Regions from separate parts of the Nonomuraea sp. NPDC050556 genome, predicted to be linked through region 2. Evidence: riboswitches for the same ligand, from Rfam matches in the RefSeq annotation. Region 2 holds a riboswitch; the other holds the start of a gene.
What was found. A riboswitch is a leader RNA that binds a small molecule or an ion and turns the genes downstream of it on or off. The one in region 2 is predicted to bind S-adenosylmethionine.
Positions count from the first base shown of each region.

Region 1: it holds a riboswitch for S-adenosylmethionine, as region 2 does, so the genes downstream of both, ACIBG8_RS43870 (aminotransferase class V-fold PLP-dependent enzyme) here and thrC (threonine synthase) in region 2, are expected to answer to the same signal.

Region 1 is NZ_JBITGU010000005.1:343,462-349,567, reverse strand. Features, by position in the region: gene ACIBG8_RS43875 (DoxX family protein) at 1-378, shown strand, start outside; gene ACIBG8_RS43870 (aminotransferase class V-fold PLP-dependent enzyme) at 368-1,648, opposite strand; SAM riboswitch class IV at 1,691-1,806, opposite strand; gene ACIBG8_RS43865 (TerC family protein) at 1,921-2,643, shown strand; gene ACIBG8_RS43860 (cytochrome P450) at 2,643-3,821, shown strand; gene ACIBG8_RS43855 (FAD-binding oxidoreductase) at 3,811-5,097, opposite strand; gene ACIBG8_RS43850 (cation:proton antiporter) at 5,131-6,106, opposite strand, start outside.
Region 2 is NZ_JBITGU010000006.1:713,100-719,205, reverse strand. Features, by position in the region: gene otsB (trehalose-phosphatase) at 1-51, shown strand, start outside; gene ACIBG8_RS50110 (hypothetical protein) at 62-637, shown strand; gene ACIBG8_RS50105 (hypothetical protein) at 634-1,179, shown strand; gene ACIBG8_RS50100 (MFS transporter) at 1,157-2,311, opposite strand; gene ACIBG8_RS50095 (trehalose-6-phosphate synthase) at 2,354-3,772, opposite strand; gene ACIBG8_RS50090 (RNA polymerase sigma factor) at 3,834-4,388, shown strand; SAM riboswitch class I at 4,486-4,625, shown strand; gene thrC (threonine synthase) at 4,639-5,871, shown strand; gene ACIBG8_RS50080 (MoaD/ThiS family protein) at 5,895-6,106, shown strand, end outside.

The DNA of each region.
Region 1 (6,106 bases), on a different contig from region 2:
CTCGCAGCCGCCTGCCTGCTGTTCGTCGCGCTGGGGGCGGGACGGATCAGCATCGACGGGATATTCCGCTCACTGTTCGGCAAGCGCGCCGAGCAGAAGGCCGCAGAGAAGGCCGCAGCGGCCAAGGCGGCCGAGCCCGTCGCCGTCGTGCAGGAGAAGGTCGTCGTCGTCCCAGCACCACAAAAAGCAGAACCAGCAGCGGCACCCGCAGCGCCGCTAAGGCCGGAGCAGGCCGCCAGCGATGCCGCCGTCATGGACGAGGCCGTCAAATCTGCCGTGCAGGAGAAGAAAGCCGCAGCAAGTCAGGAGTGGAGCGAAGAGGACCTCAAGGACATCGACGCCCTCTTCGCCGACGACAAGAAGCCGCCTACCGGCTGACCAGATCCCGAAGCGCCGAGACGAGCCTGTCCACGTGCTCCTCCGTCGTACCGATGCCGATCGAGGCCCGTACGGCGGAGGCCGTGCCGTCCTCGCACCCGCCGTCGGACTCGCCCAGCAGGTGCCTGACGAACGGGTGCGCGCAGAACTTGCCGTCGCGCACCCCGATGCCGTACTCGCCGGACAGCGCCTCGGCGACCTCGCGCGCCGAGTACCCGTCCACGACGAACGACACGATGCCGACCCGCGGGTGATCCGGCCCCCACAGCGAAAGCTCGTGAACACCTTCCACAGCCGCAAGCCCGGAACGTAGCCGCGCCAGCAGCCGCTCCTCCTCGCGCACCAGAACATTCCACCCGGTAGCGCTCAGAGCATCACAGGCAGCGGCCAGCGCGATCGCCCCGAGCACGTTGGGCGTCCCCGCCTCGTGCCGGGGCTCGGCGTCGTCGTGCCACTCGGTGACGTCCGTGACGGACTTGACGGCCCCGCCGCCCTTGAGGTACGGCTCGCCGTCGGACAGCCAGTCACGCCGCCCGATGAGCACCCCCGCGCCGAAGGGGGCGTAGAGCTTGTGCCCGGAGAAGGCCACGTAGTCGAGGTCGAGCGCGGTCAGGTTGAGCCTGCGGTGCGGGACGAGCTGCGCGGCGTCGACCAGGATGCGCGCCCCGTGCCGGTGCGCCACGTGCGCGAGCGCCGCGATCGGCCAGAGCTCGCCGGTGACGTTGGAGGCGGCGGTCACGACCAGCAGCTTGGGCCCGGTGATCTCCGACAGCACGGAGTCCACCTGCCGTACGGCCTCGCCGGGGAATGGGGGTGGCGAGAGCCGTACGGCAGAGGGCCAGGGGAGGAGGGAGGCGTGGTGTTCGGTGTCGAAGACGACGACGGTCGTGCCCTCGGGAAGCGAGCGGGCGAGCAGGTTCGTGGCGTCGGTGGTGTTGCGGGTGAAGATGACCGCGTCGTCGGCGCGGGCGCCGGCGAAGGCGCGCACGGTGTGCCTGGCCTGCTCGTACCTGGCGGTGGTGAGCTGGGAGGCGTAACCGGCGCCGCGGTGGACGCTGGAGTAGGCCGGGAGCGCGGCATTGACGGCGGCGCTGACCGGCTCCAGACAGGGGGCGCTGGCCGCGTAGTCGAGGTTGGCGTACGTGACGAGCTGGCCGCCCTTGACGGGCACTTCGAGGTCGGTGCCGAGCACCGCGGGAATCTCGCGGCTTTCCTGGGAAAAGGAAGTCTTCTGGGCGGGGACCGAGTTGAAGATCGTCAGCGTGGACATGGCAAACCTCCTGGGGTCGTCGGGACCCCTGGAGCAACCCGGAGCCCGCGCTTGCCCGCCACACCTCGTGACGGACCAGGTCTTCACCCGGGGCACCCCGCCGCGGACGCGAGGGTTGCCGGCCAGCAAGCCGGGGCTAAGCGCTGGCACTCATGACCTACGAGCCGAACTATAACCGACACTTGGGGCCTTCTCGCAAGTCGCCGAACTTCCAGGGGCTATCACTCGTTGGTGACCCTGTGACAGGTGTCGACTAGCCGCGGAGGTAGAAAATGCTGGACTGGGTGTCCAACCCTGAGATCTGGATCGGGTTCTTCACCCTGGTCGCACTGGAGATCGTCCTAGGTATCGACAACATCATCTTCATCAGCATCCTGGCCGGGAAACTCCCGCCGGAGCAGCGCGACCGGGCCAGGGTGCTCGGTCTCGGCGCCGCGCTGATCAGCCGGTTGCTGCTGCTGCTCGCGCTGGCGTGGGTGGTGAAGCTGACCGCGCCGCTGTTCGAGGTCTGGGGTCATGAAATTTCGGGACGCGACCTGATCCTGCTCCTGGGCGGGCTCTTCCTGCTCGCCAAGAGCGTCACCGAGATCGGCCACAGCATGGAGCTGAAGGAGGACGAGGGCGGCAAGAACCGCAAGGTCACCTCGTTCACCTCGGTGATCCTGCAGATCATGGTGCTCGACGTCGTCTTCTCGCTGGACTCCGTCATCACGGCCGTCGGCATGGTCGACGAGCTCGGCGTGATGGTCGCCGCGGTGATCGTGGCGGTGCTGGTGATGCTGTTCGCCTCCGGGCCGATCAGCAGGTTCGTCGACGCGCACCCGAGCATCAAGATGCTGGCGCTGTCGTTCCTGGTCCTCATCGGCGTGGTGCTCATCGCCGAGGGCTTCGGCCAGCACATCTCAAAGGGCTACATCTACTTCGCGATGGCGTTCTCGCTGGTCGTGGAGCTGCTCAACATCCGGATGCGCAGCAGGCGCACTAAAGTGGAGTAGTGCGCTTTGACCCGTGGAATCCCGATTTCGTGGCCAACCCCTATGAGGTCTACGCAGACCTGAGGGAACGAGAGCCGGTCAGCTTCTTCGAGCCGACCGGCCAGTGGCTCATCGCCACCCATGCCGACGTGAACGCGCTGCTCAGGGACCGCCGCCTCGGGCGGTCCTACGCGCACGTGGCCACGGACGCGGAGTTCGGCCGCGAGCCCAACCCCGCGTTCCAGGAGCCGTTCTGGCGGGTGATCAACGCGGGCATGCTCGACGTCGAGCCGCCCGTCCACACCCGCCTGCGCCGCCTGGTGTCCAAGGCGTTCACGCCGCGCATGGTCGAGTCGCTGCGCCCGCGGGTGCGCGCGATCGTGGAGGAGCTGGTCGACGCGTTCGTGGCCAAGGGCGGCGGCGACCTGATCGCCGAGGTGGCCGAGCCGCTGCCGGTGACCGTCATCGCCGAGATGCTCGGCATCCCGCCGGAGGATCGCCACCTGCTCAGGCCGTGGTCGGCCGACATCTGCGGGATGTACGAGCTCAACCCCTCGGAGCAGGCCCAGCACACGGCCGTGAGGGCCGCCGACGAGTTCTCCGCCTACCTGCGCGAGCTGGCCAAGCGCCCCTACGGCGACGACCTGATCAGCGCGCTCGCGCAGGTCGAGGGCCTGACGGAGGACGAGCTGGTCGGCACGTGCGTGCTGCTGCTCAACGCGGGCCACGAGGCGACGGTCAACGTCACCGGCAACGGCTGGTGGTCCCTTTTCAGGAACCCCGACCAGCTCGTACGGCTGCGCGACGACCCCGGCCTGCTGCCGACCGCGGTCGAGGAGCTGATGCGCTACGACACCCCGCTGCAGATGTTCGAGCGCTGGGTGCTGGAGGACATCGAGGTCGGCGGCGTCGAGATCAAGCGGGGCACCGAGGTCGGCCTACTGTTCGGCTCGGCCAACCACGACCCGGCCGTCTTCGAGAACCCTCGGGAGCTGGACGTCGGCCGCCAGGACAACCCGCACATCTCCTTCGGCGCGGGCATCCACTTCTGCCTGGGCGCGCCGCTGGCCAGGATCGAGCTGATCGAGTCCTTCGGCACCCTGCTGCGCAAGGCGCCGAAGCTCGAACTCCGCCAGGAGCCCACCTGGAACTCCGGCTACATCATCAGGGGGCTCAGCGCCCTGGAGGTCACGACGTGAGCATCCTGTCGCCGCCGAACAGCCCGGCCGGGTCGTAACGCTTCCTGAGCTGGAGCAGCCGCTCGGCGTACTCGCTGGTGTAGGCCAGCTTGACCTGCTCGGGGCTGGCCACGAAGTTGAACGGCACGCCCCCGGTCGCGGCGTGGGCCACCGCTGCCGACAGCCGGTCACAGAAGGCGAGCGCGTCCGGGGTGGGCGGCGCGCAGACCGCCTCCAGCGCGAACGCCGCGTCGGCGTAGGCCAGGCCGGGGCGGGCGGGCATCCCGGCGCAGTGGCGCAGCAGGGTCAGGATGTACGGCGAGGTCTCCCGCGGCGCGACCTCCACGAGGTGGTCGAGGACGCCGTCGGTGAGCTCGGTGAGCATCTCCCCGCGGATCGTGAAGGGCAGCGGCTGCTCGGGGTCCTGGGTGATCTCGTCGACCCTGGTGAACGGGATGACGCCGGTCATGTCGGCCATCAGCCCGGGAATCGCGCGCAGCGGGGCCAGCAGGGCGTCGACGCCGCTGAAGTCGGGCCCGCAGTGGCACACGCAGACGCGGGCGAACGACTGGCCGCGCATCGGCTCGGGGATCATGGGGAGGTCCGGGACGTGCAGCACGCCCGCCGCCGAGACGAGTTCGATCGGCGCGCTCGCGACCCAGTCGCGGTAGCCGTACAGAACCTCGCGCGTCGACTGGACGGGCCAGTAGAGAGCCCCCGCGTAGATCTGCGCGGCGGGCACGAGCCTGGTGCGCAGCGCCGTCACGACCCCGAAGTTGGGCCCGCCGCCGCGCAGCGCCCAGAGCAGCTCCTCGTCCGCCCAGACCAGCTCACCGTCGCCGGTGACGACATGCGCCTCCATGATGGCGTCCGAGGCGAGGCCGTACTTCCTGCACAGGAAGCCCATGCCGCCGCCGAGGCTGTATCCGGCCACGCCGACGTCGCTGGCCGAGCCGACGAGCGGCGCCAGGCCGTGCGGGAAGGCGGCGTCGATCACCGCGCGCCACTTGGCGCCCGCGCCGACCAGGGCGCTCGAGGTCTCCGGATCGATGAGGACGTCGTTCAGCCTGGCGGTGGAGATGAGCAGCTCGTCGCCGGTGGCCGGGCTGATGGCGCCGTGCCCGGTGCCCTGCACCCGGACGCGCAGGCCGTTGGCGGCCGCGAAGGCGACCGCGTCGCGGACCTGCTCCGCTGACTCGGCCGCCACCACGTAGGCGGGCTGGTGCTCTACAGCGACGTTCCAAGCGGCGCACAGGGCGGCGTAGTCGGCATCGCCCGGCCGTACGAGTCCATCCATGGACCTCAGTGTGGAAGTGCCGGAGATCGTCCTCTACCTGGGAAAAGCACGTACAACAAGCTTCGCGGCGAGTGGTCCGAAAGCCGCGAGAATGAGCACATATGTCGCCGCGAGCGGCCCCAAATCGGGATGCACTCCGGCGGCCACGGCCAGCCCGGCCACCACGATGTTGAACTCACCTCGGGGGATGAGCGAGATCCCCGCCCGCACCCGGCCGGCCCGCGCGATGCCCGCCCTGCGCGCCGCGTAGGCGCCCGTGGCCAGCTTGGTGAGCATGCTGATCACCGCGAGGAGTACGGCCAGCCCGGCGACCGGCCCGATCTTCGTGGGATCGGTCTGCAGGCCGAAGAAGACGAAGAACACCGCGGCGAACAGGTCGCGCAGCGGCGCGAGCAGCGCCCGCGCCTCGTGCGCCAGCTCCCCGGACAGCGCGATGCCCACCAGGAACGCGCCCACGGCGGCCGACACCTGCAACTGCTGGGCGATCCCCGCCACGAGCAGCGCCAGCCCGACGACCTTGAGCAGCAGCACCTCGTTGTTCGGGCTCGACACGAACGCCTCGATGAACCTGCCGAAGCGCAGCGCGACCACGAGGACGACGGTGACCGTACCCAGCGCGACGGCAAGGGTGACGGCCCCGCTTACCAGGCTCACCCCGGCCAGCAGCGCGGTCAGCACCGGCAGGTAGACGGCCATCGCCAGGTCCTCGAAGACCAGCAGGCTCAGCACGACCGGTGTTTCCCGGTTGCCGATCCACCCCAGGTCGGACAGCACCTTGGCGGTGATGCCCGACGAGGTCATGTACGTGACCCCGGCCATCGCCACCGCCGCGACGGGACCCCAGCCGAGCAGCAGCGCGGCGATCGCGCCAGGGGCCGCGTTGAGCACCATGTCGACCAGCCCGGCCCGCGCGTTGCCGCGCAGGCTGGAGACCAGCTCCTTGGCGTTGTACTCCAGGCCCAGCGTGAGCAGCAATAACACCACGCCGATCTCGGCGACGACGGCGATG
Region 2 (6,106 bases):
GTCGAGCTGCTTCAGGAATTGCGCAAACGAATTGCAACCGCGACGCACTAGCTTCGCGCCCATGAGGAAGATCGCCATTGCGGCCTTAGCCGCCACATCCATGCTGGCCTTAGCTCCGTCGGCGGCGAACGCGTCGATGGGGGAGCGCACGCTGGCGTTCCGCGGCCTGACGCTCCACCTGCCGGACTCCTGGACGATCTACAAGGTGCACGGCGGCCTCCACGTGGTCACCGGTAGGTGCGCCAAGCCCAAGGGCGGGTTCTTCACCCCCGACTGCCGCGGCTTCTGGGTGCTCGGGCCCGGGGCGATCAAGTACGGCTCCGAGGGCTTCGGGCCGTACAAGCCGGACAGGGGCTACTACCCGGCGTCCGACGTCGAGCCCTGTCCGGTCAACGGCAAATACTGGCGCACCGGTGCTGCGGGCAAGACGGTCAAGGGCTACCGCCAGGTCGGCGACGGGCACAAGGCCGTCTACCGCGCCTGGCCGAACAAGTGCGGCGACCAGAGCGGCAAGGACACGAACGTCCGCTTCACCCAGCGCGAGTGGTACCTGCCCAAGTCGAAGATCCTCATCGTCGACGACTGGAACACCCAGGGCCTTCCCTTCATCCTCGAGAACGGCGAGTGGACCGCATGATCACGACTCTCACGCTCACGGCTGCCCTCCTGCTCACGGGAGCGCAGGTGGACACCGGGACCAAGGAGGTCACCTTCCGCGGGATGACGCTCCAGATCCCCTCGTCGTGGAAGCTCAAGAAGAGTGACGGAGGCGACGCGATCCACGTGCTCACCGGCGGCTGCCCCGCCCGAGCCATGGAGTGCAGGGGATTCTGGCTCCTCGGCCCCCGGGGCATCAAATACGCCAGCGAGGGCGGCCCGTACGAACTCGAGGAGCCCTACCACCCCAGCACCGGCGTGACGGAGTGCACGCTGGACAAGCACTACTGGTCGGAGCCGCAGCCGCAGAAGCCGAGCGTGTCCGGGGTGCGGCCGATGGGCGCCGGGCACAAGGCGACCTACCGCCAGTGGCAGATCGACTGCCACACCCCCAAGGGCAAGCCGACCAAGGTCGGCTACCCGCAGAAGATCTGGCACCTGCCCAAGTCGAAGATCCTCGTCGTCGACGAGTTCAGCACGCCCGGCCTCGACAGGATCTTCAAGAACGCCGTCTGGAAGTGAGCACGCCGCCGATGGCCAGCCCCACCAGGACGGGCACGAGCAGGAACGCCTGGTGGGTGCCGAAGCCGTCGGCGAGCGCGCCGAGCAGGAACGGTCCCGCGCCCATCGCCACCCCGGCCCAGATGGGCGCGGCGGCCGCCGCCCTCTCGCCGCCGTGGGCGATCATCCCGGCCAGCGCGAGCGGGAAGTGCAGCGAGACGCCCAGCCCGCTGATCGCCAGCCCGGCATAGGACAGCAGCGGCTCGGTGCTCACCCAGAACAGGAACCACCCTCCGCCGGACACCAGGAGCGCTCCCACGAGCAGCGTGACCGGGTTGAACCGCAGCGCGAGCGGCGTCCCAGCGAACCTGCCCGCCGCGATCCCGGCGATGAAAGCGGTCAGCCCGGTCGCCGCCGTGGCCGCGTCGAGCCCGGTGCGCAGGGAGAACAGCGAGGCGCCCCAGAGGTTGAAGCAGAACTCCGTGGCCACGCAGCACAGCAGCACGACCCCGGCCAGGTGGAAGCGCCACCCGACCCGCGTCGGCGCGGCGGCGGGCGCGTCGTGGTCCTCCTCTGCCGCCGGGATCCACACCTTCCCCATGAGTACGGCGAGCAGCAGGCTGCCCACCGGGGTGACCAGCAGCGCGGCCCGCCATCCGAGCCCGGCCTGCGCTGCCGCGCTGAGCCCGAAGGTGACGGCGATGCCCGCGGTCACGGCGAACGCGTTCGCCTCGTTGATCGCCGCGGGGCCAGCCTGGCCGTGATGGTCGCTGAGGGCGGCCATCGCGGTGTAGAGCATGACGGAGCCGAACAGCCCGGCTATGCCGTACCCGGCAAGGGTGAGGGGCAGCGCCGAGCTGAGCAGGACCATCGCCAGGCCGGCGTTGACGCCGGCCAGGCCGATCCAGGTGGTGGCGCGCGAGCCGTACCTGCGGACGCAGGCGCCGAGCGAGGCGCCGGCCAGGATCGTGCCCGCTGCCATGGCGGTGCCGTGCAGCCCCGCGACCGTGTTGGAGGTGTGCTGCTCCAGCCGGAGCAGGGGGAGCGCGGCGCTGAGGCCGTAGATGTAGGTGGCGAAGGTGGCGAGTTGGAGGTAGATCAGCCAGGTCGGCCGGTCTCTGGTGAGCGTGATCGGCCCCGCGACGGTCGTCACCAGGCGGCCCCTGTCATGAAAGGTGAAATTTCCCCTCAAATCCTAGTTCAGGGCGTTCAGCTGGGCCGACAGCCATTTCTGTGGCGGCAGCGCCGTCGCTGCGGCCTTGAGCCGGAGGGCTCTGGCCGCCCGCTCCTCCTCCGGCATGACCAGCGCCCTGTGCAGCGCGTCCGCCGTCTCGCAGACGTCGTAGGGGTTGACCACGAGCGCGTCGGCGCCCAGCTCGGCCGCCGCCCCCGCCTCGCGGGACAGGACCAGCGCGCAGGACGGCGACAGGATCGGGCCCTCCTTGGCGACCAGGTTCATGCCGTCGCGGATCGGGTTGACGAGCAGCACGTCGGCCATGCGGTAGGCGGCCAGCGAGCGGGGGTAGTCGTCGTTGACGTTGAGTATGAGCGGGTCCCAGTCCTCGGTGGCGTACTCGTCCTCGATCTCCTTGGCGCAGCGCTGCACGGCCGCGGTGTACTCGCGGTACTCGGGCAGGTCGTGCCTGCTGGGGTAGGCGAAGGCCAGGTGGACCACGCGGCCGTGCCATTCGGGATGGTCGGCCAGGAACTCCCGGTAGGCGGCCAGGCCGCGCACGATGTTCTTGGACAGCTCGGTGCGGTCGATGCGGACGATCAGCTTGCGGTCGCCGACCTGGTCCCTGAGCGCGGTCATGTGCGACTCCACGTCGGGCTCGCAGGCGCGGCGCCAGAGGGCGTCGCCGTCCACGCCCAGGGGGTGCACGCCGATGCGGGTGCTGCGCCCCTCATGAGTCACGATATTTCCGGAGACGTGGGCGTTGAGCAGCGCCGCGCAACAGTCCACGAACGCCCGCGCCCACCGGGCCGTCAGGAACCCGGCGTGGTCGGCGCCCAGGATGCCTTCGAGGACCTCCCGGCCGACGTCGTCGGGCAGCAGCGAGAAATACTCGGGCGGCGCCCACGGCGTGTGGCTGAAGTGCGCGATGCGCAGGTCGGGCCGCTCGGCGCGGAGCATCGCCGGGGTGAGCGTCAGGTGGTAGTCCTGCACCATCACCCGCGCCCCGTGCCCCGCCTCCTCGGCCAGCGCCAGGGCGAAGGCGCCGTTGTAGTCGCGGTACGACTCCCACTCCCGCTTGAACCGCGTGCCGAAGTGCGGCGCGTTGGGGATGTCGTAGAGCAGGTGGTTGACGAACCAGAGCGTGGAGTTGGCCACCGCGTTGTAGGCCCGGTGGAAGGTGGCCGGCGGGATGTCGAGCATCCGCAGCGCACCCGTGTCGTAGCCCGAGCCGTCGAGCCGCCCGCCGGGCGCCTGCCGTACGGCGGAGCGGTCGCCGTCGGACAGGGCGGCACAGACCCACAGGACGCCCTCGTCCTTGGCCACGCCCGACAACCCGGAGACCAGGCCGCCACCGCCGCGTTTCATGGTCAGCACGCCGTCGTCGGAGACGGTGAAAGAGACGGGTCCCCTGTTGGAGGCCACCAGGACGCTGTGCATCTTTACTCCGCGGCTTTGTGGATGGTTAACCAAACATGACCCCCGACCATAGGATCCCGCTATGGCGCTAGATGAGCTAACCGAGGAACTTGCCGTCGCGGCCGCCGGTGGTGACCACCGCGCGCTGGGCGAGCTGCTGCGGCGGATCGAGCCGGACGTGATGCGGCACTGCAGCCGGATCCTGCCCTACACCCAGGATGCCGAGGAGGCGTGCCAGGACACCCTGCTCGCCGTGGCGCGCAACATCGGGCGCTTCGAGGGCAGGGCGCGCTTCAGCACCTGGCTGCACATCGTCACGGCCAACTGCGCGCGCACGACCTACCGGTCGCTGAAGCGGCGGGCGGCCGAGCAGACCTCCGAGGACCTGCCGATGCAGAAGCCGGACGTGCGCCGGGTGAGCGTGATCGCCGGTTCGCGGCTCGACCTGCTCGACGCGATGGAGTCGCTGGAGGCGGAGAAGCCCGACCTGGCCCAGGCGCTGGTGTTGCGCGACATCGTGCAACTCGACTACAACGAGGTGGCCGAGCAGCTCGGCATCCCGCTCGGCACCGCGAAGTCGCGCATCCACCAGGCGCGCAAGTACGTCCAGGCGGCGCTGGGCGAGGATTATCGGTGAGACCGTTCGTCTCACCCGGTGAGACGGCTGTGCCCTGTACGGAGAGTCCAGGGTAGAGTCGCGTCTACAACTGAATATGTGCGGACTTGCTCCGCACTGCTCATCCAGAGGGGTGGAGGGAACGGCCCTGCGAAGCCCCGGCAACCTCCCGGACTGATCTCGTGACGTGACGAGGCCGACCGGGACGAGGTGCCAATTCCGGTCTGTGGCCAGGGTGGTCGCAGACGAAGATGAGGGAAGGCCTCGCTTCATGTCGCTTGACTTCGGTCCTGCTGTAGCCCTCTCCTGCCGCGAGTGCGGCACCCGCTACGACCTCGGCCCCAGCTTCGCCTGCCTGGAGTGTTTCGGGCCACTCGAGGTGGCCTACGACTTCGGTACGGTGACCCGCTCGCAGATCGAGTCGGGCCCCGCCAACATCTGGCGTTACCGCTCGCTCCTCCCCGTTCCCGTCGACGTCGCGTCGAAGCGGAACATGAACCCCGGCTGGACGAAGCTCGTCAAGGCCGACAACCTGGGCAAGGAGCTCGGCTTCAAGTCCCTGCACGTCAAGGACGACTCGGGCAACCCCACCCACTCCTTCAAGGACCGCGTGGTCGCGATCGCCGTCGAGGCGGCGCGCAACTTCGGCTTCCACACCCTATCCTGCTCCTCCACCGGCAACCTGGCCGGCGCGGTCACCGCCGCCGCCGCCCGCGCCGGGCTCGACGCCTGCGTGTTCATCCCCGCCGACCTGGAGCAGGCGAAGATCGCGATGGCCCGGGTGTTCGGCGGCACGCTCGTCGGCATCGACGGCACCTACGACGAGGTCAACCGCTTCTGCTCGGAGCTGATCGGCGACCCGCTGGGTGACAAGTGGGGCTTCGTCAACGTCAACCTGCGCCCTTACTACGCGGAGGGATCCAAGACGCTGGCCTACGAGATCGCCGAGCAGCTCGGCTGGCGCCTGCCCGAGCAGATCATCGTCCCCGTGGCCTCAGGGTCGCAGCTGACGAAGATCGACAAGGGGTTCAAGGAGCTGATCGCGCTCGGGCTGGTCGAGGACGCGCCTTACAAGATCTTCGCGGCGCAGGCCCTGGGCTGCTCGCCGGTGTCGGCCGCCTACAAGGCGGGACACGACGTCGTCCAGCCGGTCAAGCCGGACACCATCGCCAAGTCGCTGGCGATCGGCAATCCCGCTGACGGGCCCTACGTGCTCGACATCGCCCGTCGTACCGGTGGGGCCGTGGAGGACGTCACCGACCCCGAGATCGTCGACGCGATCAGGCTGCTGGCCTCCACGGAGGGCATCTTCGCCGAGACGGCCGGCGGGGTCACCGTCGGAGTGCTGAAGAAGCTCGCCGAGACGGGCCAGATCGATCCCTCGCTGGAGACCGTGGTGCTCAACACCGGTGACGGCCTCAAGACGCTCGACGCCGTGGCCTCGACGGCCCGGCCCAGCGCAGTGATCAAGCCCTCGCTCGACGCGTTCCGCGCGGCTCTCTGACAACAACGAAAGGCGAGTTAACCATGAGTGTTTCTGTGCGGATTCCCACCATTCTGCGGACCTACACCGGCAGCAAGGCCGAGGTCGGCGGAGAGGGCGCGACGCTTCGCGACGTGCTTCAGAAGCTCGATGCCGACTATCCGGGGATCGGGGCGCGAATTCTGGATGAATCGGGCAAGATTCGCCGTTTTGTCAACGTTTATGTTGGTGAAGAGGATGTCCGTTTCGCGGAGGG